3 regions of the Massilia sp. W12 genome follow, and region 2 is predicted to be linked to each of the others. Evidence: predicted binding sites of a transcription regulator. Region 2 holds the regulator's gene; each other region holds the start of a gene.
What was found. Region 2 encodes sigma-54, which starts transcription at its own class of promoters, with help from an activator protein. Its sites were predicted from a motif close to TGGCANGNAANCTGCTTT; they were not measured.
Positions count from the first base shown of each region.

Region 1: the regulator sigma-54 is predicted to act here: its motif matches at 5,029-5,046, upstream of glnA (type I glutamate--ammonia ligase).
Region 3: the regulator sigma-54 is predicted to act here: its motif matches at 7,561-7,578, upstream of V8J88_RS15650 (pilin).

Region 1 covers NZ_CP147776.1:2,255,173-2,264,943, reverse strand. The annotation lists gene ntrC (nitrogen regulation protein NR(I)) at 1-1,353, opposite strand, end outside; gene glnL (nitrogen regulation protein NR(II)) at 1,412-2,524, opposite strand; gene V8J88_RS09075 (DUF4124 domain-containing protein) at 2,619-3,137, opposite strand; gene glnA (type I glutamate--ammonia ligase) at 3,517-4,932, opposite strand; gene V8J88_RS09065 (rhodanese-like domain-containing protein) at 5,359-5,802, shown strand; gene V8J88_RS09060 (hypothetical protein) at 6,108-6,761, shown strand; gene V8J88_RS09055 (papain-like cysteine protease family protein) at 6,787-7,416, shown strand; gene V8J88_RS09050 (hypothetical protein) at 7,403-8,320, shown strand; gene V8J88_RS09045 (hypothetical protein) at 8,340-8,747, shown strand; gene V8J88_RS09040 (hypothetical protein) at 8,781-9,771, shown strand, end outside.
Region 2 covers NZ_CP147776.1:4,720,441-4,730,211, reverse strand. The annotation lists gene aroKB (bifunctional shikimate kinase/3-dehydroquinate synthase AroKB) at 1-1,310, shown strand, start outside; gene V8J88_RS19210 (deoxyguanosinetriphosphate triphosphohydrolase) at 1,307-2,467, shown strand; gene V8J88_RS19205 (enoyl-CoA hydratase/isomerase family protein) at 2,475-3,560, opposite strand; gene raiA (ribosome-associated translation inhibitor RaiA) at 3,976-4,341, opposite strand; gene V8J88_RS19195 (RNA polymerase factor sigma-54) at 4,506-5,993, opposite strand; gene lptB (LPS export ABC transporter ATP-binding protein) at 6,015-6,770, opposite strand; gene lptA (lipopolysaccharide transport periplasmic protein LptA) at 6,767-7,315, opposite strand; gene lptC (LPS export ABC transporter periplasmic protein LptC) at 7,312-7,917, opposite strand; gene V8J88_RS19175 (HAD hydrolase family protein) at 7,925-8,467, opposite strand; gene V8J88_RS19170 (KpsF/GutQ family sugar-phosphate isomerase) at 8,467-9,486, opposite strand; gene V8J88_RS19165 (response regulator) at 9,603-9,771, opposite strand, start outside.
Region 3 covers NZ_CP147776.1:3,888,478-3,898,248, reverse strand. The annotation lists gene V8J88_RS15675 (fused MFS/spermidine synthase) at 1-2,997, opposite strand, end outside; gene sucC (ADP-forming succinate--CoA ligase subunit beta) at 3,632-4,801, shown strand; gene sucD (succinate--CoA ligase subunit alpha) at 4,822-5,706, shown strand; gene V8J88_RS15660 (Stp1/IreP family PP2C-type Ser/Thr phosphatase) at 5,940-6,758, shown strand; gene V8J88_RS15655 (FHA domain-containing protein) at 6,782-7,351, shown strand; gene V8J88_RS15650 (pilin) at 7,628-8,095, shown strand; gene V8J88_RS15645 (pilin) at 8,117-8,650, shown strand; gene moaC (cyclic pyranopterin monophosphate synthase MoaC) at 8,839-9,327, opposite strand; gene V8J88_RS15635 (M48 family metalloprotease) at 9,415-9,771, shown strand, end outside.

The DNA of each region.
Region 1 (9,771 bases), 2.5 Mb from region 2:
TTTGATGACGGATGATTCAAACTGGCGCGCTAACACATCCATCACATTCGCCTCGCTGTTTTGCAACATGCGGGTGGCTTGCGCCTCCAGCAATTGCAACCAGCTGACCAGCTGCGCTTCGCTCACGGCCTCTGCCGGCGTCAGGTGGTGATTCTGGCTGTGGCTTGCGGCAGGCGGGGGCGGCGGCGTTTCGCTGGCCTGCTCTTGCAATAATTCCGCCGGCAAGTCTGACACTTCGACCGTCTGCGCCGGCGCCATCACGGTGATCCAGTTGCACAGATTTTGCAATTGCCGCACATTGCCGGGGAATTCCAGATTGCACAGGAATTGCATCGCCGCTTCGCTCAGGCGCTTGGCTTCGCCGCCCAGCTGGCGCGCGGATTGCTGCAAGAAAAAGCGCGTCAGTAATGGAATATCTTCGCGCCGCTCGCGCAAAGGCGGCAGACGCAGGCGGATCACGTTTAGGCGGTGGAACAGGTCTTCGCGGAACTGCCCTTCTTTGACGCGCGCTTCCAGATGTTGATGGGTGGCGGTGATCACCCGCACATTCGCTTTGAGCGGCTGATGCCCGCCGACGCGGTAAAAATGCCCGTCTGAGAGCACGCGCAGCAAGCGGGTTTGCAAATCAAACGGCATATCGCCGATTTCATCTAAAAACAGGGTGCCGCCTTCGGCTTGCTCAAAGCGCCCGCGCCGCGTGGCTTGCGCACCGGTGAAGGCGCCGCGCTCATGGCCGAATAATTCCGATTCCAGTAAATCTTTGGGAATCGCGGCAGTGTTCAAGGCGATAAACGGTTGCGCGGCGCGCGGGCTGTGTTTGTGCAACGCGCGCGCCACCAATTCCTTGCCGCTGCCGGACTCGCCGGTAATCAAGACGGTGACATTGGATTGCGATAAACGGCCAATCGCACGAAACACTTCCTGCATCGCCGGGGCCTGGCCCAGGATCTCGGGCGTTTCCATGCTGCCGCTTTCGACCTCGGTCTCGCGCAAACTCTCATCGAGCGCGCGGCGGATCAATTCGACCGCTTTATCGACATCAAACGGTTTGGCCAGATACTCGAAAGCGCCGCGCTGAAACGCCGCGACTGCGGAATCCAGATCGGAAAAGGCGGTCATGATGATCACCGGCAAACCGGGGAATTTTTCTTTCACCAGTTGCAACAGCTCAAGGCCGGAGGGGCCGGGCATGCGGATGTCCGAGACCAGCACTTGCGGGGTTTCGTCGCGCAAGGCGGCAATCGCATCGCGCGCGCTGGAAAAACTGCGGGTGGCGAGGTTTTCGCGCGCCAGCGCTTTTTCCAGCACCCAGCGGATCGACTGATCGTCATCGACTATCCAAATTGGTTTCATCTCATTCTCTTTCGTATTTTGCAAAGTCGCAGACGCCTGTATTGAAGGCAGATGCGCCTCACGGCAGCGGAATCAGAATGCGGAAGTCGGTTCTGCCCGGTTCACTTTCGCATTCAATGCTGCCCTGATGCTGCTGCACAAAAGTTTGCGCCAATGTCAGGCCCAAACCACTGCCGCCTTCACGTCCGGAAACCAGGGGGAAGAACATCCGGTCGCGGATGTGCTCCGGAATCCCGGGGCCGTTATCGATGATATGCAAATCCAATGCCAGCTTGTAGCGTTGCTTGGCCAGCGTGACCTGGCGCGCCACCCGGGTCTTGAAAATCAGCACGCCCTCCCCTTGCGCAATGCGCTCGGACAGCGCTTGCGCGCCATTGTGGGCGATGTTTAAAACGGTTTGAATCAATTGTTCCTGGTCGCCGCGAAATTCAGGAATCGAGAGATCGTAATCGCGTTTAATTTCAAGACCAAAAGGAAATTCCGCCAGAATCAGGCTGCGCACCCGCTCGCACACTTCATGGATATTCACATCGCCCACAATATGCGGGCGTTTGTGCGGAGCCAGCAGGCGATCAACCAGGGTTTGCAGGCGGTCGGCTTCTTTGATGATGACCTGGGTGTATTCGCGCAGCTCTTTGAGTTGGCGCTCGGGCAATTCGAGTTCCAGCAATTGCGCCGCGCCACGGATGCCGCCCAGGGGATTTTTGATTTCATGCGCCAGATTGCGGATCAGCTCTTTATTCGCCTGACTCTGGTCAAGCATACGCTCTTCGCGGTCCTGGCGGATTTGCTGCACATTTTCACGCAACTCAATCAACACCGGGGTCTGGCTGTCTTGCGCGGTGACGGTGACATGCACATGCAAGGCCGCTTTGCCCTGGCGCAGCAGGGTGAAATCCTGGCGCATATCGGCAAACAGCTGCAAGCGCGCCTGGCGGCAGATCTCTTCCAACTGCGCGCCATTGGCGAACAATTCGGGCAGACTGAGCTGGCGCAAGACGCGCGCTGAACTCTCCAACATATCTTCTGCCGCCGGATTGGCGTAACAGATTTTGCCGTCTTCCCCCAGGGCCAACACTGCCAGCGCGAGTAATTCCAGTCCGGCAAAGCGTTGCTGCAATTCGCCTGACAGCGCTTTGGCGCTGTTTGCGGCGGAAATTTTCTTTTGCATCTGGCTCTCTTTCAAGTGCTGCATACAGGCTGTTGCGCCTGCTGTCTGCAAAAAAAAGGGCCGCTTGCGCGACCCTTTTGCGCCATGCGCGAACTCACTTCAAATTGGCGATCTCGCGTTTCAAGGCTTCCACATTCTTTTCGGTGCGGCTGATGTCATCCCGCATTTTCTGCACCCGCTCCTGATACTTGGCGAAGTTGGCTTCATCGCCGCGCCGCTCCGGGTTGCCGCCGTTGAATTCGCGCTTGAGATCGGCCAGCTTTTTCTCTTCGGCGTTTAATTCTTCCTGGAAAATCTGGCGGCTGTCGGTGTCGCGCTTTTTCTGGGTGGCGCTGTCCACTTTGGGGAAATCACTCGGGGTGCTGGCGCTTGCACCATCTTTGCCTGTTTTCGCTGCACCATCTTTGGGCGCCACGCGCGCTTTTGGTGCATTGACAGTGGTGATGGTTGGCAACTCGACTTTCTTACAGCCCTTGGTGATGCCCGTGTTCTTGTATTCCTTTTGTCCTTGTTCATTGATGCACAGATACACATCCTGTCCATCTTGCGCCAAAGCCGGATTGCAGAACCATGCCTGCAACATCAAAGGGAGGGTGAGGAAAATTTTTTTCATGACAATCTTTTCGCAAAAACACAGTCACGCCAGTGTAAGCGATGTCAGCGCTGCATGACACCGGCTTGCGCTGCTCTGGGGCAAATATGCAACAAGCACACAGGTCAGCTGCCTGGCGGGGCCGCTTTGGAAGTCCGGCGCCGGCTGCGCGGGACGAAAAAAAGGCGGGAAGGCCCAAGCCCTGCCCGCCAACCACAAAACACCTCAAAACAACTGGCGCTTACCCCTAAACACCAGCTGTCGGGCCACGGCAAAAAACACCGTGGGTGCTACAGTACTACAAACTGCGCGCTGCAACAGTGTGGAATTGTTACAGCGCATTACCGCTTAACGCCTTGGCGCGGGCTGCCCCCTTTGCTTGCAGCCCGCAGCCGCTGGATTACAGCGAGTAATACATGTCGAACTCAGCCGGATGCGTGGTCATGCGGATGCGCTGCACGTCCTGCATCTTGAGTTCAATATAAGCGTCGATCATGGAATTGGAGAACACGCCGCCACGGGTCAGGAATTCGCGATCTTTGTCCAGCGCTTCCAGCGCTTGTTCCAGCGAAGAGCAGACGGTCGGGATCAGCGCATCTTCTTCCGGCGGCAGGTGGTACAGATCCTTGGTGGCCGGGTCGCCCGGATGGATCTTGTTTTGCACCCCGTCCAGGCCCGCCATCAGCAGCGCGGCGAAGCACAGATACGGATTGGCCAGAGGGTCCGGGAAGCGCGCTTCAACGCGGCGGGCTTTCGGATTGGCGACGTGCGGAATACGGATCGAAGCCGAACGGTTGCGCGCCGAGTAAGCCAGCTTGACCGGGGCTTCATAGCCCGGCACCAGACGCTTGTAGGAATTGGTGCCCGGATTGGTGATCGCATTCAGTGCGCGCGCATGTTTGATGATGCCGCCGATATAGTACAACGCGAATTCAGACAGGCCGGCATAGCCGTCGCCAGCGAACAGATTCTTGCCGTCTTTCCACACCGATTGGTGCACATGCATGCCGGAACCATTGTCGCCGACGATGGGCTTGGGCATGAAAGTGGCGGTTTTGCCATAGTTGTGGGCGACGTTCCAGATCACATATTTCAGATTCTGCGTCCAGTCAGCGCGCTCGACCAGGGTGGAGAACTTGGTGCCGATTTCATTTTGACCGGCGCCGGCCACTTCATGGTGATGCACTTCAACCGGGATGCCCAGGGCTTCCAGAATCTGGCACATTTCCGAGCGCATATCGTGGAAGGAATCGACCGGCGGCACTGGGAAATAGCCGCCCTTGACGGCGGGACGGTGGCCCGGGTTGCCGCCTTCCGGATCGGCATCGGTGGACCAGGACGCTTCGGCGGAATCGACTTTGACGAAGCAGCCGGACATATCGATTTTCCAGCGCACGCTGTCAAAGATGAAGAATTCGGGTTCCGGGCCAAAATAGGCGGTGTCGCCCAGGCCGGAGGATTTCAGATAGGCTTCAGCGCGCTTGGCGATGGAGCGCGGATCGCGGTCATAGCCTTTGCCATCGCCCGGTTCGATCACATCACACTGCATAAACAGCGTGGTTTCTTCCATGAAGGGGTCGATGTTGGCGGTGTTCGGGTCCGGCAGCAAAATCATGTCGGAGGCTTCGATGCCTTTCCAGCCGGCAATCGAAGAACCGTCAAACGCATGGCCGGATTCAAATTTGTCGATATCGAAAGCAGAGATGGGCACGGTCACATGCTGTTCTTTGCCGCGTGTGTCAGCAAAGCGGAAATCAACAAACTTGACTTCATTATCCTTTGCCATCTTCAATACTTCTGCGGGTGTCATTGCCATGCGAAATCTCCTGTCTGAGTGGGTGAAGCGGGGGCTTTATGCAAGCCGCCCGGCGGGGCCGCATCATTATGCAGCTTAGCCCGGATGCTGTCTCATTAAGCAGATTCCGTGCCACCTTTTGCGATTTGCGCTCAAGCTTGGTTCAAACCGCAGATTGCCGCGCAATTCAGCCGTTTTACCGCTTTTCCTTTTGCCATCCAATCCCGGCTTGCGGTTTTGGCCGAATTTTATTTGGCCAGCCAAACTGGTGCGCCATCATTGCCGGCGCGCACCGCAAGCGTGCGCAAAAGCCACAACGCACCAATCAAGTGCAAACAAGGCTCTAAATTGGTGATTTGCACATATTTGGTGCAATCCATTTCTGTGCAGAGCCACCCTGCCCTTGCAATGCTGCTACACTGGATTATTTTGTCGCAGGAGAAAAAAATGCACCCGCTGTTGCAACAAGCCATGCGCGCCGATCTGCCTTTTGCCGGCGAACTCAGCCCGGCTGATGCTTTTACCCTGATGCTGGAAGATGCTGCAGTGTTGATGATTGATGTGCGCACCGACGCCGAGCGCGCCTGGGTCGGCAAACCTGATCTGCCGCCCTCGCGCATGCATGCGATTGAATGGAACCGCTGGCCGGGCGGGGTGCGCAACCCGGATTTTCTGACGCAATTGCAAAGCGTGGCCAAGCCGGAACAGGCGCTGCTGTTTTTATGCCGCTCCGGGGTGCGCTCGCGCCAGGCTGCGGAAGCTGCGCGCAATGCCGGGTTTATGCTTTGCTTTGATATTTTGCAAGGCTTTGAAGGCGATAAAGACAGCGCCGGGCATCGCAAAACGCTGGGCGGCTGGTGTGTGGCGGGCCTGCCGTGGGTGGGCGCCTGAAGCGCAAACACCTGCTTTGCGCTTTTTCCGCCGGCTTCAAAGCCGGTTTCAAAGTCTGAGCGCACAAAACAAGCGCAAGACAAACATCAGCATGCAAATCAACCCGGCGCAGTGCTCATGGCATGGTAAGGCCAGCGTCGCCAGCCAGGGCGCACCACCTGTCAAGCTTTACAGCTTGTGTGTCATTTTGCAACTGCAAAAAGTGACTTGATGCACTTTTATGTCATATTCCCCAAGTCCCGCCGCAAGCCATTGCGCACGGGGCGCGTGCACACCCCGAACCCGTGTCGCCACAATTGGAGAATATGATGATGCCAGGCGCTGATCCAGATCCGTACAGCTCACTGATTAATCAAATCTTGAGCGCTATGCTGCCGCAGTTGAATCAAGATATCGGACCGCAAATCCGCCAGGCCGGGTGGGACCCGAGCGGAAATCTGGTCAGCGGCAGTCAGGATTTCGGCATTGGCACGCTGCATTACTCTTTAGGCGGGCTGAGCGGCCTGTCCAGCTTGCAGCTGAATTCTCTGAGCGTGAGCGCGCTGGATGCGAGCAACCCCGGCTATTTGACTGGAACCATGAATTTTGCCGGCAGCTTCTCCAGCAATATCAGCGCAACCGTGGGCGCTGATTTTAAAATCTGGTTTGTTGATCCCTCTGTCAGCATCGCGCTGACGCTCAAATCCTGTTCTATTTCCGGCTCCATGAATTTTCACGCGGATATCGGGGCCGTCATCCTCAAGCTGGATCAAGTCAGCAATGGCGCAGCCTCGATTTCCTATGGCGATAGCTCGTATGACATCAGCGGCCTTGGCCCGTTTGACAGTCTGGCCGATACAATCGGCGACGCCATGATGGGCTTGCTCAAAGGCCAAATCCAAAGCGAGGTTTCGGCTGCGGCTTCGATGGTGGTGTCGCAGGCGGTGAGCGGCATTTTGCCGCAAAGCGTGCCGCTATAAGCGCCGCCGTTCCCTTTCTTGCCAGATGAAAATCCGGATTGAAGCGCTGTCGCGCACCAGTGCGCGCATCGGCGTGATCTTGCCGCCTGCTGCGCCGCAGCTGGTGGCGCAACAGCAGTTGCAGCTGGAATTGACGCCGCAATTGCGCAGCAACTGGTGCTGGGCGGCTGTCGCCTGTGCGGTGGCGGCCCATTATGGGGACAGGAGCTGGGATCAATGCAAATTGGCCTGGCGCATTCTGGGCGATGGCCATTTGCCGGGGCCGGCGCCGCAAGTCTTGCTGCAAGCGGCGCAATATGACGCCAAGGCGGAATTGGCGTATGTCTTGCGTTATCTGAATTGTTTATATGGGGTCAGCTGTGGCCGTCCGCCGTTTCGCCGCTTGATGCGTGAAATCGATGCCGGCCGCCCCTTGTGCGTCGGCATCGCCTGGGATGGCGGCGGCCTGCATTATGTGTTGCTGGACGGCTATTGCCGCAATACGCGGCAAATCCGCATTCTTGACCCGCAGCATGGCGCAAGCACGCTGCAATTTGAGGATTTTCCTTTGCGCTACCGGCGCGGCGGCGAATGGGCGCAAACCTGTTGGACCCAAAACCCGTATTTGCATCTGCCACCCCCCAAACCTGGAGAATTGCAAGATGAGCAATTATGACCTGGCTTTGATTGTTGACGCCACGACCTTCAATAAAGGTTTGCAGCAGGCTTTCAGCAATCCGCAAACCAAGAGCCTGTTTTCAGGCTCGCAAACTGTCGGCAGCGCCGGCATCACTTCGCTGGACTGGAGCATTGACACTTGCCCGGTGTTTAATTTGACTCCGCCCACGGCTGCGCAATGGAATGATCCTGCCACTTTCTTCCCCGGGCCTGGCGGCAAGCCGGCAAACGGGCCAAGCGATCAGATGTTCCAGATTTCGATTACCACCCTCAGCTTCACGCTGAATCAGGATGGCGGCGGCAAGATCCCCGGAACCTGCAGCCCGCTGATTTTTGCGCAATTGTCCTTAAACGGCGATGTGCAATTGCAAACGGTCGGCATGCAATTCGGCAATGTGCCGGCGATTACCGGGGTGATGCTGGAAATCATGGCCAGCGTGCTGTATGGCAAGGTGAATCAACTGCTGGGCGGCTACAAAATTCCGCACACGATTGCGCTGGAGGGACAGAAATTCAATGACCCGGTGATGCAAGTCGCCGCCGGGCATTTGATTTTGGCTTCGACCCTGAGCACAAACGGCACAGTGGATATCAGTCAAGTCACCTTCCCCGCCCAAGCGCTGGGCATTTTGCTCAGCCGCAATTTACTCAGTCAAATTCTGGCCTCATACGCCAGCGGGATTGAGCAAGTCCTGGATCAGCAAAACGTGAATCACAGCGGCAGCAACTGGACCGGCAGCTATTCGATCAATGGCGGCATCAGCGGGGCCAAGGTGGCGCTTGATTCGGCGCTGCCGGCCGTGGATGTCAGCGCCAACATCAGCGCTGAAGTCAAGCTGGGTGTGGCGTGGTGGGCGGTGCCCGCCGCCTGTGCGATTGAAGCCGCCTCAAATCTGCTCTGATGATGCAAGGAGAATTCCCATGGTAAATATGATTGACGCCGATATCTATGTCTCGCCAGAGCCGACCACGGTGCAGCTCAAACCTGTCGCGACAAACAATGGCGCGCAAGTCAAGATGATGTTGCAGCCGCTGCCGTCGATGACGATCGATTATAAAAAAGCAGGGGGCGACTGGAGCGGCTTTAATGACTCGGTTTGCGGCCACTTTATCGATACGGTCGGCTCCGCCCTGCTGAGTTTCGCCACGCCATATCTCGCAGATAAGGGACAGGAACTGCTGGATCAGAAAACCACATTCAGCCTGCCCGCGATTCCGCTGCAACTGGACGGCGTCACCATCACCCTGACGCCCAGCGTCAGCAGCATTGATGTGAACCCGAATAACAAAGACGACGTGATGATCAGCGCCAGCGTCAGCGTTTCCTGAGCCGCACCACCCTGGCAGACAAGGAGATTTTGCATGAATACACAAGATTTGCGCGCCGCCTGGCCGCGCCTGCAGCAAGCTTGCCTGGATGCGATGCCGCAACGCATTGAAATTGACAGCATCAGCGGCATTCCTTTGAAAACGCTGGCGGCGATGCCGCCGCAAGCCGGCTTTGAATACGGCCAATTGCTATTGTCGCTGCAGGATTTGCGCTTGCGCGCGCCGTTTCCGGGCAAGTTGACGCTGGAGCAGGAAAGCGACCGCGCGCAAGTGCTGGCGCTGCGGCTGGAGGATTGGAAGCTGTTGGGCAAGGCGCAATTGCAGGGTTTGCAAGAACGCCATCTGGCGCTGGACGCATATGGCAATGGCATGCCGCTGGGGCCGGATGGCGAGCCGCAACGCCTGGGCGGGGGTGATCCGCCGCCAAAACACCCGGACTGGATTGATAACGCGAATGCGCAGCGCGAGCGCTTGCAAAGCATAGGCGGCAATGGCCCGGATCTGTTATTGGCGTACTCCACCCACCGCACCGCGCTGGGCGATTTGTTTTCACATCAGCTCGGTTACACCTTTCGCCGCATCTGGCAAGGCCCGGGTATGACCGAAGTCGCCACTGATACCCATCTGGCAGTCAAAAACAATACCGTGATCAATCAGCAAGGCAAGACATATGGCAATGCGAAAGCAAGCTATAACGAAATGGCCGGCAATCAACAATTAGCGGTTGTTTCGGGCTTGCAGTTGCTGATCCAGCATTTGGGCGATCCGAATGGGCAATATGCGGCGGCGATTCAGGCAACCTTGCAATTCAACAGTTCGATATTGAGCAACACCAATCAACAGCAAGTGCAAAACATCCCGGAGCATACGCCGGACCAGGTGTATCAGCTGGTGCAAACCGGCAAGCCGGCGGCCCAGCTGTCAAAAGAGGAAATTGAACGCTATCTGAATGGCGAGCAAATCGGCGGGCGCGACCAGGAGGGGCGCGCCTGGAGCATGATGATGAGCGAAGATCAGCGCGCTT
Region 2 (9,771 bases):
ACCCGCGTGAACGGCTGGAAGAGCTGACCGCACAACGCGAACCTCTATACCGTGAAATCGCCGATCTGGTGATCGACACCGGCAAGCCAAATGTCAATACGATGGTGCATGCCATCTTGCAACAACTGGGTGCGCTGGGTGCGCGCAAACGGCGCGCGCAGCGCATGCGCAAACATTCTGGAAAGAACATGAGTGACGCAATGCAGGCGACAGAGGCCAATCAATTGCAAAGACTGGATGTGGCGCTCGGCGAGCGCAGTTATCCGATTCTGATTGGTGAAAATATTTATTCCGATCCTGACTTGTTGGCCCCGTATGTGAACGGGCAGCAAGCCGTGATCGTCAGCAACACCACCGTGGCGCCTTTGTATCTGCAGGGTTTGCAGCAGGCGCTGGAAGGCATGGGCAAGCAAGTCCACAGTGTGATTTTGCCGGATGGCGAAGCGTATAAAGACTGGCCGCATTTGATGCAAATTTTTGACGCCATGCTGGGCGCCCAATGTGAGCGTAAAGCCACTTTGCTGGCGCTGGGCGGCGGCGTCGTGGGGGACATGACCGGGTTTGCCGCCGCTTGCTATATGCGCGGCGTGCCGTTTATCCAGATTCCCACCACCTTGCTGGCGCAAGTCGATTCATCGGTCGGCGGCAAGACCGGGATTAATCATCCGATGGGGAAAAATATGCTGGGCGCGTTTTATCAACCGCGCCTGGTGCTGGCTGACACCGCCACCCTGGCCAGTCTGCCGCAGCGCGAATTGAGCGCCGGCCTGGCTGAAGTGATCAAGTATGGCGCGGTCTTGGACGCCGCTTTTTTTGACTGGCTGGAACAAAATATTGATGCGCTGCTGCAGCGCGATGTTGACGCCATGACTTACGCCATTTTGCGCTCCTGCCAGATCAAGGCGGATGTGGTGGCGCGCGATGAGCGTGAGGGCGGCTTGCGCGCCGTGCTTAATTTCGGCCACACCTTTGGCCATGCGATTGAAGCCGGCCTGGGCTATGGCGTTTGGCTGCACGGCGAGGCGGTTGGCTGCGGCATGGTGCTGGCGGCGGATTTGTCCTGCCGTCTGGGCAAGATTGATCAGGCCAGCGCGCAACGCGTGCGCGCCTTGGTGGCCGCCGCCGGTCTGCCGACCCGCGCCCCGGATCTGGGGGCGGATTGGTTGAAGTGGATGATGGTGGATAAGAAAAATGAAGGCGGCGCGATTAAATTTATCCTGATGCAGGAATTGGGCCGTCCCTGGATTGGCAGCGTGCCGGACGAGGCATTGCAAGCCACCCTGTCTGCTTGCAGCCAGGCTGTGGGATGATGTGGCCGGAGCGCCCCGACAGTTTTGAGCAGCATCTGGCGCCATTTGCCGCGCGCAGCAGCGCTTCGCGCGGGCGCCGGCAAACGGAGCCGGCTTCATTTGCGCGCACCGAATTTCAGCGTGACCGCGACCGCATCATTCATTCCACCGCATTTCGCCGGCTGGAATATAAAACCCAGGTCTTCGTCAACCATGAAGGCGATCTGTTCCGCACCCGCTTAACGCACAGCCTGGAAGTGGCGCAAATTGCGCGTGCGCTGGCGCGCAATCTGCGCTTGAATGAAGATCTGGTGGAAGCGATTTCCCTCGCCCATGATCTGGGGCATACCCCGTTTGGACATGCGGGACAGGACGAGTTGAATGCCTGCATGCGCGCCTTTGGCGGCTTTGAGCATAATCTGCAAAGTTTGCGCGTGGTGGATCAGCTGGAACAGCATTACGCCGACAAAGACGGTTTGAATCTGATGTTTGAAACCCGCGAGGGCATACTCAAGCATTGTTCGCAGAATAATGCGCGCGAGTTGGGCGAAGTCGGCCTGCGCTTTTTACAAGGCGGTCAGCCGACCCTGGAAGCGCAAGTGGCGAATCTGGCCGATGAAATCGCTTATAACAACCATGATATCGATGATGGCTTGCGCTCCGGTTTGCTGCAGTTGGAGCAATTGATGGAAGTCGCCTTATTCGCCAGTTGCCATCAGCAGGCATTGCAAGAGTGTCCCGGCGTCAGTGGCCGGCGCGCAGTGTATGAAACCCTGCGCCGCATGATTAATGCGCTGATTGTGGATTTGATTCAAGAGTCGCGCAAATTGATCGAAACGCATCAACCGGCCAGTCCGGATGCGGTGCGGCAGTCGCCGCCCTTAATCGCGTTTTCCGCGCAGATGGCGCAGCAGGCGCGCGAACTGAAACATTTTTTGCTGCACAATCTGTATCGCCATTATCAAGTGCTGCGCATGACCAGCAAGGCGCGCCGCATTATCCGCGAATTATTCGACGCCTTCATGCAAGAGCCGGTGCTGCTGCCGCCACCGTATCAGGCGGCGCGCATGGACGGGCAGCAGCTGCAGGCGCGCCAGATTGCCGACTACATCGCCGGCATGACAGACCGCTACGCCATGCGCGAACACCGCCGCCTGTTTGATATCAACGCCAGTTAAGCCGCATTCAGTCCAGATGGCGCAAGGGGTGTGCCCATTCCGGCCAGACAGGCGCAAACATCTCTTGCAGCTGCTGCTCTGTCACTTCCGCCAGGCTTGCGGGATGCCAGCGTGGCGCATTATCTTTATCGACCGCCAGCGCGCGCACCCCTTCAATCACTTCACCATGCTCGAAAGTGCGCCGCACCAGACTTCTTTCCATCCGCAGGCAATCCGCCACTGACATTTGCGCACCGCGCCGCAACGCTTCCAATGTGACAGACATCAGCAGGGGCGAGCGTTTTTGCATGCTGTCCAGGCTGGCTTGCGCGAAAGGAGCGGGATCCGCTGCGAGCGCGGCTTGGATCTGCGCCACGGATTCATGTGCGAAATGGCGGGCAATCAAATCAGCTTGTGGCGCGATGCGTGCGGGCGGCAATTCGGCGGCAAAGGGGGCGCAAAACGCTGCCGCGACTTGCGCTGCATCGGCTCCGGCGCTGGCGCACAAAGTATCTTGCAGCGCGCTGATGTGGCGGGCCGGCACGAAGCAGTCGGCCAGTCCGCACCAGATTGCGTCTGCGGCCCCAATCGCCTCGCCGCACAGCGCCAGCCAACGTCCGCTGAATTGCGGGCAGCGTGGCAGAAAGTATGTCCCGCCCACGTCGGGGAATAAGCCGATATTCACTTCCGGCATGGCGATCTTGCTGCGCTCAGTGACGATGCGCAGGCGCGCTTGCGGCCCGGCTTGCGCAATCCCCATGCCGCCGCCCATCACCACGCCATCCATTAAGGCGATATAGAGTTTGGGGTAGTGATGAATCAAATGATTCAGTGTGTATTCTTCGGTGAAAAAATCTTCCAGCAAGGCGCTGCCGCCTTGCGGTGTGAGCTTGCCCTTGTCATGGAAAAAGCGGATATCGCCGCCGGCGCACAGCGCTTTGTCGCTGCTGCTGCGCAGCAGTACGGCGCTAATTGCGGCGTCTGCGCGCCAGCTGGAAAGGATCTGGTGCAAGGCGCGCACCATTTCCAGTGAAAGCGAATTCAATGCCTTGGGGCGATCCAGCGTGATTACGCCGAATCCGCCGCGCACTTCGGTTTTTACATAGTCAGTCATCCTTGATTCCTCAGTTGAACAGGCCCTGGCGCCCAGTTTACCGGCTTTACAGCCAGGCGCAACGACGACGCAGCCTGCATGCAGGGCAATCGTATCAAGGTTCCGCCTGATGTCCGGCAGTTTCCGTTCTTGCATGAAGCAGGCAGGATAGCAAGCTGCTGACGGAGCAGCGCCAGCCAGCCGGATGCGCAAACGGCAATGCGTGTTACCGGCCTGCGCGCTAAAGAGAAGGTTTTGTCAAACAAGCCTGGCCGATTTCATGCGATGGCCCCGGGTTTGCATGTTGCCAGGGGGCGCAACAACGCCGGGGAATCGGGAAACATGTCAGCGGGCTGGTAGCACATTGTATGTGCGCGAGGCTGAAAATGCATGCGGGGCGCATAGCGCCCCGCCGGTGTGCGTCTGTTGGATGTGTTTATGCAGCTTCAGCTTCTTCAGCGTCGGCGCTGCTGCCTGACATGTATTTGATGGAAGTATGATTGTGATCTTGCACCTTGGTCTTGTGCTTCAATACCTGACGGTCGAGTTTGTCCAGCAGGGTGTCAATGGCTGCATACAAATCTTCTGACACGCTTTCCACATAAATGGACTTGCCGCTGACCCGTAACGTTACTTCAGCCTTTTGCCTTTTCGATTTTTCGCTTAGCTTATCCACGCTCAGAATCACCGATATGTCGATCACTTGATCAAAATGGCGTTTGATTCTTTCCAGCTTGTTTTCAACGAAAGCGCGAATGGCGGGGGTCACTTCGAGATGATGTCCACTGATGGTGAGGTTCATACAGACTCCTATTGTGATGTTGCCTGTCATGCATATGCTTGCGGTTTTGGCGTTTTCAAGAGCCGCCTGCATCATTCAGACAACCGGATACTACTGCTGCTACGTGAAGGCTGCACTTCCTGTGCGCGGTGGAGTCAGGCCCGGGGAACCGGAGGATGAAGCCGCTACAGGCTTTTGCGCAGCGCCACTGCCGGGATTTTCAGAGCTTCACGGTATTTGGCCACAGTGCGACGTGCGACCACCATACCCTGTTCACCCAGCATATCTGCAAGTTTGCTGTCAGAAAGGGGATTTTTGGGATCTTCTGCTCCTATCAGTTGCTTGATCAGTGCGCGTATCGCCGTTGATGACGCTTCGCCCCCCGCTTCAGTGGCGACATGGCTGCCAAAGAAGTATTTCAACTCAAACATGCCGTGCGGGGTCAGCATATATTTTTGAGTCGTCACACGCGAGATTGTGCTCTCGTGTAATCCTAGTGTATCAGCAATTTCACGTAACACAAGGGGGCGCATCGCAACTGCGCCATGGGCGAAAAAGTTGCGTTGCCGCTCCACGATTGCTTGCGCCACGCGGAGGATGGTTTCATAGCGCTGACGCATATTTTTGATCAGCCATTTCGCCTCCTGCAGTTGGTTGCTCAAGCCGCCATCGCCCTTGTTTTGCTTCAACATCGAGGCGTACAGCGCATTCACGCGCAAGCGCGGCATCACGTCCGGATTCAAGCTCACGCTCCAGCCGTTGCGGTTGCGTTTGACGATCACATCCGGCGCCACATGGTCTTTATCGGAAGCGCCAAAAGCGGCGCCCGGATGGGGTTGGCACAGACGGATCAGGGCTTGCGCTTCGCGCAAATCCTCGTCGTCGCAGTCCATGGCTTTTTTCAGCCTGGTGTAGTCGCGCGCCGCCAGCAGCGGCAAATGCTGCTCGACGATTTGCAGCGCATGGCGGCGCGTCACCATTGGCGCTTTTGGCAATTGGCGGATTTGCAGCGCCAGGCATTCAGACAGATTGCGCGCGCCAACGCCGGGCGGGTCAAAGCTTTGCAGCAGTTTTAAACTGGTCTGCAATTCCTCCAATTCAATTTCCAATTCAGCCGGCAGACTTTCCAGCAAGGCTTCCAGGCTCTCTTCAAGATAGCCATTCTCATCTAAGCTGTCTATCAGGAATTCAAGCAGGGCGCGGTCGCGTTGGGTGCGGGCAGTGACGCGCATTTGTTCCAGCAAATGGTCGCGCAGGCTGTTGCTGGCGTCTTCCAGCTGCGGGCGCATATCTTCATCGTCCGCCGAGCGCGCGCCCGGCGCATCTTCAAAACTCAAGCTGTCTTGCAGCATGCCATCGCCATCATGCTCGAAGCTGTTTTCTTCGCTGTTGCCGGCTTCTGCAGTTGCCGGCGCTTCCGCTTCGGGGGCCGGATTTTCTGAAGGCATGCCGGCCTCACTCGCCGGGCTGTTGCTGATGGCGCCGTCGGCTAACAAGCGCACGGAATGATCGAGCGGATCATCGGTGCGCTCCAGCATGGGGTTTTCCGACAACATCTGCGCCAATTCCTGCTGCAATTCAAGCGTGGAGAGTTGCAACAGGCGGATCGACTGTTGCAATTGCGGCGTCAGCGCCAGATGTTGCGAGGTGCGAAGTTGCAGCGACTGTTTCATGGCGGTCCTGAAATGCTGTGCTTACATGCGGAAGTGTTCCCCCAGATACACGCGGCGTACCGATTCATCCGCAATGATATCTTGTGGTCTGCCGCTGGCCATCACGGAACCCTGGTTGATGATATATGCGCGGTCGCAGATGCCCAGGGTTTCACGCACATTATGGTCGGTGATCAAGACGCCGATGCCGCGTTCTTTTAAAAAACGCACAATGCGCTGAATTTCGATCACAGCGATCGGATCCACCCCGGCAAACGGTTCATCCAGCAGCACAAAGCGCGGATCGGTGGCTAAGGCGCGCGCGATTTCCACCCGCCGCCGCTCGCCGCCTGAGAGGGACAGCGCTTGATTTTCGCGCAGCCGCTCAATTTGCAAATCGGCCAGCAGTTGATTGAGTTTGTCATCAATTTGCTGCGTACTCAAAGGACGGCCTTGCGGGCGTTGCAGTTCCAGCACGGCGCGGATATTGTCTTCCACACTGAGCTTGCGAAACACCGAGGCTTCCTGCGGCAGATAGGACAGGCCGCGCACGGCGCGCTGGTGAATCGGCATGCGTGTGATGTCGGCGCCGTCCAATTCAATATTCCCGGCGTCCGCCGGCACCAGGCCGACGATCATATAAAACGAGGTGGTTTTGCCGGCCCCGTTCGGCCCCAGCAAACCAATCACTTCGCCGCTCTCAACTTGCAGCGCGACGTCATGCACCACCATGCGCTTGCCATATGATTTTTGCAGGCCGCGCACTTGCAATTTACTGTTGTTGCGTTGTTCTGTCATTTTGTGTCCTGATCCGGCTTGCGCGGTTGAATCACCGTGGTGATGCGGTTGTCCTGTCCCGCCGTTGCCGGGCCGTTTTGCACTTGGAATGTCTCGCGCACACTGTCATACACAATCGTGGCGCCGGAAATTTCTTCCAGCACTTGATTGCCCTGCAGACGCCGGACCCGTGCGCGCGTATGAAATTTCACCAGTTCGCTTTTGCTGTCGTATTCAATGCGATCGGCGGCTCCTTCGACCCACTGATCCAGCCCCTCGCGCTTTTGACGGTAGCTGGCCGTTTTGCCGGCCCCGCCATGCAATTCGAGAAATTGAAAGCCGGCGGCATCCTGATTCAAGGTCATGCGTTCGGCTTTCATCTGCAAACTGCCGCGCGTAAGGTGGACGTTGCCGCTGAAGCTGTTGATTTGCTTCACATCGTCAAACCACATGCGCGCAGCCTGTACTTCGGTGGGCTTGTTGCGATCGGCTTTTTCCGCCGCCGCCGGCGCGGCGGCAAGCAGCGCAAGCAGGGCGGGCAAGCAGGGCAGGGTGCGCCGCATCATTTGGCGCTTCCTTTGATTGCCGGCGCGAAACTGGCGCGCACTTGTTGCTGCAGGCTGAACTGGCCTTTGGCGTTGTCCACCAGCATGCCCTTGCCATGCAACTGTGATTTGCCGCTGAGAATTTGCACCTGATCATCGGTTTGCATCTGGTCGTCATCCGGCAGCATCCATAAGCTGGGGCTGCGCATGGTCCAGCCTTCGCTGCGCGCATCGGCGCTGCGCACCAATTCCACTTCCCCTTGCAACAGCACGCGATTATTCTGGTGTTCGATCAAGGCTTGACGGGCTTGCACCCGCAGCGGGCTTTGCGCGGGATTGAAGCTCAAGACCTGGACTTGCTGCACATCGGATTTGTCATTCAGCGGGCGGTGCGTCAGCAATTTGCCGGACATGATGTCTTTCGGCTTGCCATCCTGACTCAGGCGCACCACATGAAAGTTTTCGACAAAATAATCCGGGTCATTCGATTTGTTGGCCTCAGCCGCCGCCGGCGCGCCCTGGCGCAGCACGTCCAGCAGCCAATAACTGGACAGCGTAATCACTGCGGCGAGCGTCAGCAAGGCAATCAGGCGGAAACGGTCATGGCTGGCGGAGTCGCTCATGCTGGCCTCAAGCGTTGAATAATTCGGCCAGGCTGCGCCCGCGCGCAAACAGCAGCAATTCGCACACTTCGCGCGCCGCGCCAGCGCCGCCGCCGGCCTGGCTGACATAGTGCGCCATCTGTTGCGCTTCGATCCGGCCATTGGCCACGCTGGCGGCGAAGCCGACCCGGCGCAACAGCGGCAGGTCGATCACATCATCGCCCAGATAGCCGCAGACTTGCGGCGACAGATTCAATTCCGCCAGCAGATCGGCGAAGGCGATCTGTTTTTGCTGCGCACCCTGATAGACATGGGAAATGCCGAGATCATGCGCGCGTTTCGCGGTCAGCGGGGACAGGCGTGCGCTGATAATCGCGGTGCGGATGCCAAACTCTGGCAAATGCTTGATTGCCAGTCCGTCGTGCACATTGAAACGTTTGACCTGCTCGCCCAATTCGCCGTAATACAGGCCGCCGTCGGTGAGCACGCCATCGACATCGAAAATCATCAATTCAACTTGCGCGGCGCGCGCCAGCAGCGGCGCCGGCAGGGTAGAGAAATCGACATGCATCAAATCACCTTGGCGCGGGTCAGATCGTGGATATGCAGCGCGCCCAGCAATTCATCGCCGCGCGCCACCAGTAATTGATTGATACGGAATTCTTCCATCATCGCCACCGCATCCACCGCCAGCCGTTCGGGTTCGATGCAGCGCGGTTTGGTTTGCATCACATCGGCGATATTGATTTGCTGGAAGTCGCGCGCCTGTTCAATCAAGCGGCGCAAATCGCCATCGGTGAAGATGCCGCGCAAGCGGCCCGCCTCATCCACCACGGCAGTCATGGCCATGCCTTTGCGCGTGATTTCCAGCAGAGCTTGCGAAAGCGTGGCGCTGACGGGCACGCGCGGCACCTGCTCGCCGCTGCGCATCACATCGCGCACATGGGTCAAGAGCCGCCGCCCCAAGGCGCCGCCGGGGTGGGAGCGGGCAAAATCTTCCGCGCGAAAGCCGCGCGCATCCAGCAGCGCCACCGCCAGCGCGTCGCTCAAGGCCAGGGTGGCGGTGGTGCTGGCGGTTGGCGCCAGATTCAGCGGACAGGCTTCTTTTTCCACTGAAACATCGAGATGCGCATCAGCCAATAACGCCAGTTGCGAGCGCGGATTGCCGGTCATGGCGATTAATTTGGCGCCGCTGCGTTTGACAATCGGAATAATCGATAGCAGTTCGCCGGTTTCGCCGGAATTTGAAATCGCGATTAACACATCTTGCGCCGTGACCATGCCCAGATCGCCATGCGCGGCTTCCGCCGGATGAACAAAAAAGGCCGGGGTGCCGGTGGACGCCATGGTGGCCGCCATTTTGCGTCCGATATGGCCGGATTTGCCGATGCCGGACACCACGGCGCGGCCTTTGCATTGCAAAAGCAAATCCAGGGCATGCAGAAATTGCCGCGCATTGTCACTGCCATCCGCCAGGCGTGCGCGCAACGCGAGGACGGCCTCGGCTTCAATGCTCAGGGTGTCGCGCGCCAATGCCAGCGCGGCTTGTTGCGCCGCTGCGGGCGTCTGTTGTGAAAATGTTGATGTCATGCCAATAGTATAATCCTGGGAAGCGCAGTTTGGCCAAGCAAAAAGCTTGCCGGAAAACAGCCCGGCGCAGCGTCATTTTAACCTGTCGCGTTTGCGCATGCGTTTTCTGATGCGCTTCAGGAAGCCAGCAGCTGGCGCGCCAGTTCAAAATCAAATTGACGCAGCGCTGCGCCGAGCTGCGCCAGTTTGTCCGGCGCCAGCAGGGTGGCCAGCGCGCTTTCCCCGGATTCAAAGCAATACACCGCGTCAGCGCGGTCTTCCTGCAGTAATTCACGCAACTCTTGC
Region 3 (9,771 bases), 830 kb from region 2:
CAGTGCCGCAGCCAACTCCTGTTTTCTTCCCTGCAAGAACAAAGCATATTGCCAGCTGAGGCGGGCGTATTCTGCTGCCTGAGCGTTTTCATCTTTCAGCAAAGGAAGTGCATTTTTTTCAATTTCCTGAGGATTGCGCGCAGAGACAGCGGCCATCAGACGCAGCATTGCTTGCGTGTTAGCGGCATTTGTGCATGCAAGGCCTTGCAGGGTGTGGAGCGCGGGAGCCGCCTCATCCTTGGTGCTGAATGGCAGAAAATTTGCAGCAAAAATGGTGAGTTGCTTGGTCCAGAATTCTCGTGCAATAGAGTCCTGGCAGCGTTGCTTTTGAATTAAGTCTATGCGTAATCTATGCATCTCGGGTGTGTGCGTAGGCGGAGTTGTTTCGCCTTGGCTGGCCAGAAATTGCATCATCGTATGCGCGCTTTGTGCGTTGAGTCGGCTCATCAATGGTTGCGGCATTTGTCCATTCGAGGACTTCACTTGACCATGGAAATTGGCTCCTGGCATTGGCAGCATAGCTGTTTTTAATTGGGTGATTGTGGAATTGCTTTTTGTAAAGCGTGCACGGCTGGCTTGTTGATCCACGTATGGAAAAAAGTCTGAATTTGCTGGCACATTCTCCAGCAGGAAGTAAGGGTGTAATAATGATTTGCCGCCAAGTTCCTGCAAATGCAAGTCTGCGCTGCTCTGTATGCCTACTCTTGCAAAAGCTTGCTTTAAACCGTCATCAAGCAAATTAAATTCGCTGAGTGAGGGGATTTTGCCATCCGCTTGGGCCAATATAATCAGGTTGCCTGAATTGGATGCATATACCCGATAGTCCTGAAAATGTTTGCCCAGTGCAGTGAAAATCGATGAAACTGCAGCTGGAGAAACCTCATACAAGTGCAGCCATTGCACGAGTAAGCCGCGTGGTTGCAGGTGTTTTGTTATTCTTTGGTAGAATTCATCTGTAAATAAATTGGCTACACCGCTCACCCATGAGTCAGATGGTTCTGAAACGATGATGTCATACTTTTTTTGGTGTGAAGAGAAAAAACTCTTCGCGTCATCAATGTGAATTTTGCTGCGAGGATCAGTAAACAGTAATCGCGATGTCTCTCCAAAGAATTTAGCCCCTTTGACCATGGCGGATTCGATTTCAATCACATCAAGATTTTGCAACCGCTTGGAGTGCAATAAAATATTCGCGCTGGCGCCTGCACCTATGCCTATCACGGCGGCAGTCTTAGCATCAGGGTGTGCAACCAGGGGAAGTCCACCGAGCATCGTCATCGTATCTTCATCTCCAGTAGGAGACGCTTTGGGGTCTAAGGAGATGCTGGCATCAACTTTACCGTTTGTCGCGATTAACAGTTGTGTACCAACAGAAAAGACGGTTACGCTTGCAGTTTTGCCATCTTGGTGCATCAAGCTCTTTCGCGTATGCTCGAAATCAAGCACGCCACGACGGAATACACCCGAAGCCATATAGGAAGTGTCAAAAGGCGGAGCCAAGGTCAGCATCAGTACACCTGCCACACTCAAACCAACGGCCGCATTGCGCCATTTTTTATACTCAGTTTGCGACAGCAGGAAAAGCGCCAGCAGCAGATCAAGGCAGGCGCCGGTTATTACACTCAATTTCAAGCCAAGGTAGGGGAGCAGAACAAATGCAGCCAAAGCAACGCCCAGGATCGCACCAAGTGTGTTGAACGCATAGACTTTACTGATCGCGGTTTCTCCACCGCCATTTTTATAAAGCACATAGCTGATTAAAGGCAAGGTCATGCCGGCAAGAAATGTCACAGGCAGCATGAGTAATGATGCCTGCAGATAGGAGAAGAGGTTGTAGAGCAAATACCCGTTGTTATTGAATTTAATTGTGTTCAGAAAGAAGTGTGAGAACTCAAAACTGGTGTTGTACCAAAGCAGAGTCAGTAAAGCTAATAAGCCCATCCAAAGTTGTACAAGTCCCAAGGTAAAAATGGGATTTTGGAATCGGTCAATTCGTTTATTCAGCCACAATCCGCCCAAAGCCAAGCCGAGGATGAAACTGGATAGCATCAGCTCGAAAGAGTGTGTGGTTGAACCTAACACCATGGAAAGCATGCGAATCCAGCTGATTTCATAAATAAATGAAGATAAACCGGTGATTAATGCAATGATCAGCATAGGGCGCAGATGTTGGATCTTGCTGCTTGCGCTTTGCTCCTTTACGGCCTGTCTTAGCTGTAATTGCTTATTGATTGCAAACACCAGGAAAGCCAGGAGGAAGTTGATTAAGCCTGCAGTCAAGGTGGTTCCAGGTAAACCCACCAGCTTTACGAGTACAAAGCCAGCCACCAAAACCCCTGCAACTGCACCAATACTGTTACTGAAATAAAGCATGGAAATTGATGCGCCAGGGGTGTTTGGGTAGGCGCGCAGGATACCTGCAGATATCAATGGAAAGGTTGCGCCCAGTAAAAGTGTTTGTGGCAAAATCAAACAAGACGCCAAGAGCCAGCGCAATGTTTCAATCAGCCAAGGTGATTCAATTCCAGGTAAAACGCTGTTAAGCAGAAAATTACTCGTGGTTTGAAACATGAAATGGAATGACAGGCCGAAACATCCAATGATAAGCTCGATAAACACATAGGTCATCAATGGATTTTTGATTCGTTTTAAAGCGTACCCGCTCAGCCAGGCGCCGAGCGCCATTCCGCCCATAAAAAGAGCAAGCACCAAGGTTTGAGCGTAGGCGGCATGTCCTAAGAACAACTTGAGGTAGTTGCTCCAAACTGATTCGTAAATCAAGCCCGAAAAACCGGAAAGCGCGAATAGTGCGAACAGGACAGTACGCCAATACTTCGGGTTGTCTGTCTCCAATGGCGGGGCGGGAGGAGAATCAACTGAATTCGGGCTGTGGCTCATTGCGTCGCTCACTAAGAATGATGGATGGTCGCCAGTAGGGCGTGAGCTGTGCAGTGTAGCATCCAGGAAAGAGGGAACTGCGTTCAGTGTTGTATTCATGTGCATGGTTTTTTTGAAAATATTTCCCTTTGATTTCCTCCACCCAATTGTCAACCTTGATCCTCCCGGAATCGCGGTCTGCAGTCGCATGTGCTAAAATGGCAAACCAGTGCAACAGCTTTATTGCGCGCCGCCCTGACGATGGCGCGCAGAATCCGGGAATCTGTTTTGGAACTGCAGACTAAGATCAGGGCGCACAGTGGCCGACAAAAAGCGGACATGAAGCCATTTACAGCAACAATATTCAGGCAGATGGCTGCTTTGCAGCTGTCGGCTTTGCCTTCAGTTTCGGCACGCATACGTTGCCGAACTGTCACAGTTCGCGCCTTTTTCCATCATTTCATATACGCGATTAACGCCTTTACTGCACGCTTGCGCACTGATGCGCACATGTTGGAATGCATTCTGATGATGCAATCCGTGCTCTTAAGAGAAGTGCGTGGAAATCTGTTTGGCCTGTGCACGGGGGCGTGCTGTTTTGACAGCATCGGGGGAAATCGGCGTAAGTGAGAAGCGTTATGTCAGCAGAGGAGAGGCTCAGTTTGGCGCCTCACTTGGCTATTGGCTGATAAACGGGCGATAAGGAACGCAGCAAGAAGCAATGTTCAATTTCAAAAAGTGAAGGAAAGATCGCATGAAGATCCATGAGTATCAAGGCAAAGAAATCTTGCGCAAATTCGGGGTGACTGTGCCGCGCGGCATTGCCTGTTTGTCGCTGGACGAAGTGGCCGCAGCTGCGCAGCAACTTGGCGGCCCGGTCTGGGTGGTCAAGGCCCAGATTCACGCCGGTGGCCGTGGCAAGGGCGGTGGCGTGAAAGTGGCCAAATCTCTGGAGCAAGTGCAAGAGTACGCGCAGCAGATCATGGGGATGCAACTGATTACCCATCAAACCGGAGCGCAGGGGCAAAAAGTGCGCCGCCTGTTGATCGAAGAAGGCGCAGACATTAAGAAAGAACTGTATGTCAGCATGGTCACCGATCGTGTCAGCCAGCGCGTGGTTTTGATGGCGTCCAGCGAAGGCGGGATGGACATTGAAGAAGTGGCGGAAAAGCATCCTGAACTGATTCACAAACTGGCGATTGATCCAGGCCAGGGCTTGCAAGACGCGGATGCGGCGGATATCGCGCGCAAAATCGGTGTGCCTGACGCCTCCGTGGCGGATGCGGTGCAACAGTTCAAAGGTCTGTACCAGGCTTTCATGGAAACTGACGCATCACTGGCGGAAATCAACCCGATGATTTTGACCGGCGCAGGCCAAGTGATTGCTCTGGACGCCAAATTCAATTTTGATTCCAATGCGCTGTTCCGTCATCCTGAAATCGTTGCTTATCGCGACTTGGATGAAGAAGACCCTGCGGAAATTGAAGCTTCCCGTTTTGATCTGGCTTACATTTCGCTGGATGGCAATATCGGCTGTCTGGTGAACGGCGCCGGGCTGGCCATGGCGACCATGGATACTATCAAGCTGTTTGGCGGCGAACCGGCCAACTTCCTCGATGTGGGCGGCGGCGCCACCACCGAGAAAGTGACGGAAGCGTTCAAGATCATGCTGAAGAATCCGGGCTTGAAGGCGATTCTGGTGAATATTTTCGGCGGCATTATGCGTTGCGATGTGATTGCGGAGGGCGTGATAGCCGCATCCCGCGCCGTTTCTCTGAATGTGCCGCTGGTAGTGCGCATGAAGGGCACCAATGAAGATCTGGGCAAGAAGATGTTGGCTGACTCCGGTCTGCCCATCATCGCCGCTGACACCATGGAAGAAGCTGCGCAAAAAGTGGTGGCTGCCGCTAACGGCCAGGCCTGAGAACGGAATAAGGAAATACCATGTCTATCCTGATCAATAAAGATACCAAAGTCATTACCCAGGGCATTACCGGCAAGACCGGGCAATTCCACACCCGTATGTGCCGCGACTATGCGAACGGGAAAAATTGTTTCGTAGCCGGTGTGAATCCGAAAAAAGCCGGCGAGGATTTTGAAGGCATTCCGATTTACGCCAATGTGCAGCAAGCCAAAGAAGCGACCGGCGCCAATGTTTCCGTGATCTATGTGCCGCCGGCTGGCGCTGCGGATGCGATTTGGGAAGCTGTGCAGGCTGAGCTGGATCTGGTGGTTTGCATCACCGAAGGCATTCCTGTGCGCGATATGATGATGGTCAAAGACAAAATGGCCAAGGCCGGCAGCAAAACCTTGCTGCTCGGGCCGAATTGTCCGGGTTTGATTACTCCGGATGAAATCAAGATTGGCATCATGCCTGGCCATATCCACAAAAAGGGCCGCATTGGCGTGGTGTCGCGTTCCGGCACGCTGACCTATGAGGCGGTGGCGCAGCTGACCGCTTTGGGCTTGGGGCAGTCCAGCGCAGTCGGGATTGGCGGCGATCCGATCAATGGTTTGAAGCACATCGACGTGATGCGCATGTTCAATGAAGATCCGGATACCGATGCTGTGATCATGATTGGTGAAATTGGCGGCCCGGATGAAGCCAATGCATCCTACTGGATCCGCGATAATATGAAAAAACCGGTGGTTGGCTTTATCGCCGGCGTCACCGCGCCTCCTGGTAAGCGCATGGGGCATGCCGGCGCCTTGATTTCCGGCGGCGCTGACACAGCGCAAGCCAAATTGGAAATTATGGAAGCATGCGGCATCACGGTTACCCGCAATCCGTCTGAAATGGGACGCCTGTTGAAAGCTGCGCTGGGTTGATCATCTGCTTGGCAGACTGGTGACATTGCACCAGTTCTGTCACGTCCAGCCAGCAATTTTGCACAAAAAACTGCCGCTGCAGGCAGCTTTTGTTTATGATGGGGGAGCGCAAGCTCCCCCATTTATTTTGTATTTGCCCATATGTAATGACGTGTAATGGAAGTGGATGATCAAGCTGATAAAGATGCGGCAACAGCTATTTCCGGCTGAACTGAACGCGAAGGCGCACCCAGATGAGTAAGCTTGAATTTTATGCAATCACCGACCCCGGCATGGTGCGTTCGCACAATGAAGATAATATTGCCGTGCAATATCTGCCGGATGGCAGCGCTGGGCTGGTGATTTTGGCCGATGGCATGGGCGGACATAATGCCGGCGAGGTCGCCAGTGCGATTGCAGTTTCTGTGTTGATGGAAGCGGTTGGCAATCAACTGGGACAGCTATTGTCGATTCCCTGGCCGGATGCGGCGCCGCTATTGCGGCAGCGCCTGGTTGATGGCGTTCGGCTGGCCAATCTGGCAATTTTCAGCGCCGCCAGTGAGCGGCCGGAATGCTATGGCATGGGCACCACGCTGACCCTTGCCTTGTTCCATCATAATATGGTGACTATCGTGCATGTCGGCGATTCGCGCGCTTATCGCTTGCGGACGGGAAGTTTGCAGCAGCTGACGAGCGATCACTCAGTTCTGCAAGAGCAGATCGATGCAGGCGTGATCTCTGCGGAAGAGGCGCATTTTTCGATGAATAAAAACGTCATCACACGCGCCTTGGGCGTGGAGCCGGATGTGCTGGTGGATGTGTATGAGACGGCGAGTGTGGTTGGCGATGTGTATTTATTATGTTCCGACGGATTGTCTGATATGTTGCTGCCGCTTGAAATCAGGGATGATTTACTGCAAAACGCAGATGATCCGCAAGCGTTGTGCCAGATGTTGGTCGATCATGCAAATGCGACCGGCGGGCGGGATAATATCTCGGTGGCGCTGGTTTGCCAGGCGGAAGGCGCGGTGCAGGATCCAGGCAATGGGCATGTCGAGCGCTGGGTATGCTGAGTAAAGGCTTGATAGGGGTTAGCATGGCCAAAATCATCATTTCACATAATGGTGCAGTGTTGCAGGAAGTGACGATCAACAAAGAAAAATTGAAGATCGGCCGGCATCCGAAAAATGACGTGGTGATTGATAACCGCGCCATCAGCGCAGAGCATGCGCAGATTCTCAGCGGCCCCAAAGATGTGATCCTGGAAGATTTGAACAGCACCAATGGCACACTGGTTAATGGGCAGCCTATCAAGCGCCATTTTCTGCAAGATCGTGATGTGATTGAGTTGGCCAAATACAGAATTGAGTATTTTTCTGAAAGCAAGCCGCAAGCCAAGCCTTTGGCCCAAGCTGCGATGGTGAAGGTGCTCAATGGCGCCAACGCAGGCCGGGTGCTGATTCTGAATAAGCAATTGACAACATTGGGGCGTCCAGGTCAAGTGGCGGCGATCACCAGATCCGCGCATCAATACTTGTTGGCGCACATTGAAGGTGATAAAAATTTATTTCTTAACGGAAATCATGTTGGTCGTGAGGCCAAGCCGCTGCAAAATGGCGATCTGATCATGTTTGCCGGAACTGAAATGGCTTTTATTTGGGCATGAGTTTTCCTGATGGCGTTAGGATTGCATATTTGCATATTTGCATATTTTATGTGCATTAAATGTTCCCTCAATGCAATTTTTAGCCTGATTTTTGCCAATTTTTGGCCTTTCTGACAAAAAATGTCAATCAAGCCGGATCTTGGCGACAAAAAACGGCAGAAAAATGCCTTGTCCTGAAAAAATCCTCATCAAAATCCTGGAAAAAGAGCTGGCACGCCATTTGCTATAGCTAAGGTGTGACAAATACTGTTTCACACCTAACCCAAGGAGAAAAAAATGAAATCCATCAAAGCTATCCAACGCGCATCCCAAAAAGGCTTCACCCTGATCGAATTGATGATCGTGGTTGCCATTATCGGTATCCTGGCTGCAGTTGCTCTGCCTGCATATCAAGACTACACCATCAAAGCTAAGCTGGGTAATGCGCTGGGCTCGGTTGCAGCCATTAAAACTGCAGTCGGTGTGTGCGCCCAAGAAAATGGGAACGTCTTAGACAACTGTGACGGTGGCTCTAGCGGTGTTCCGACCTTTACCGCAACTAAAGAAGTGGCCAGCGCAACCACCACTGATGGCAAGATTGTTATGACTTTGGGCACTGGTATCGGTAAGGGCGTGGATGGCAAGGAAATCACATTGGCCCCGACTCTGCCGGCTGATGGCGGCAGCTCGATCGACTGGAAGACCACCACTACTATTGCTGACAACGCTGCTGCAATCGCTATGCTGACCAAGAACAACAAATAATCCTGATGGATGATGTTGTGAATGACAAAAAAGACCGCTTCGGCGGTCTTTTTTGTAGGAAGAGCGGCAAGTAGTGGTATTGGCAGGGAGTGGATCATGGTCAAACGATATCAAGCTGCATCAGGCTTTACCCTCATTGAGTTAATGATTGTGGTCGCGATCATCGGGGTCTTAGCGGCAGTTGCCATTCCGGCCTATCAGGACTATGTCATGAAGGCAAAAGTTGCAAATGCTATCAGTTCTGTAGCATCTCTTAAAAACGCAATCGCACTTTGCTCTCATGAACATGGCAATATTTTAACAGGATGTGATGCTGGGACTAATGGTATTGGCGTATTCACACCTACCAGGGAAGCCAGTGCTGCAACTATTAAAAATGGTGTGATTGAGCTGACATTAGCTGCCGATATTGGCTTGCACATCGGCGGTAAAAAAATAACAATGATGCCTACAGTAAGTGATAACAGTACAGCAATGATTTGGCGCAATACGACAGATATAGTCGAGAGCGAAAACCCTGCAGTGTATTTGCAAATCACGAAAAACAACAATTAAGAGTTTTGGCTGGATAATTTGTGGTAATGTTCAAACTGATCGGGCTTGGCTTGAGAGAAGTTAACGCCGCTCAGCTTGTTTGAGTCTGTTGCTCCAGATCCAGTGGGGTTTATTGAATTTTGATGCGCTATCGCTGAGATGAGGGATTTACCTTTGCAAAATTCTTTTAAATCGAATGTGGTTTTGCATCATTCAAATTTCCAATCGCCAGATTTTCCACCCTGTTTTTCCAAGACACGTATATTTCCCATCACCATTTTTTTATCAGCCGCTTTGCACATATCGTAGATTGTCAACAGGGCGATTTGCACGGCGGTCAATGCTTCCATCTCAACCCCGGTTTTGCCTGTGGTTTCGGCGCGCGCCTCACAGCGGATCAGCGACTGTGTATGATCCAGGCTGAATTCCAGCGCTACGCGGGTTAAGGCCAAGGGGTGGCAGAGCGGGATCAAGTCCGCTGTGCGTTTAGCGGCCATAATCCCGGCGATGCGTGCAATTCCGAGCACGTCCCCTTTCGCGGCATTGCCTTGCGCCACCAATTGCAGCGTTTCAGCCTGCATCCTGATCTCGCCGGCAGCCAGGGCGATGCGGCGGGAATCTGATTTGGCGCCAATATCCACCATATGGGCTTGTCCTGCGGCATCAAAATGGGTCAGCGGAGAGGTCGGCTCGCTCATCGTAAAATCCTGTTGCAAATGTAAACCTGAGGAAAAATCGGGCAGGGGGTTATCATAACATCGTCTGCATACTGAAAATGGACTGTGATGATGGCCAATGCTGTGAAAAAAATCTGCGCGGGTTTCTTATTGTCAGCCGGAATCACCGCGCCCGCTATTCTGGCGCAGGCAGGCAGCGGCGCCAATCTGCCTGAATTGGGCGTATCCGGCAGGCAGGATTTATCGCCACAGGCGGAGCGGCGCTTGGGCGAGGAAGTGATGCGCGATATCCGGCGTGACCGCGACTATCTGGAAGATGCGCCCTTGCTGGAATATCTGAATCGCTTCGGCAATGATTTGCTGACAGTGCGGCCTGATGCGCGCGGGGAAGCCGGGTTTGATTTCTTCTTCTTTGGCGTGCGCGATCCGATGTTGAATGCGTTTGCTTTGCCGGGCGGTTTTATC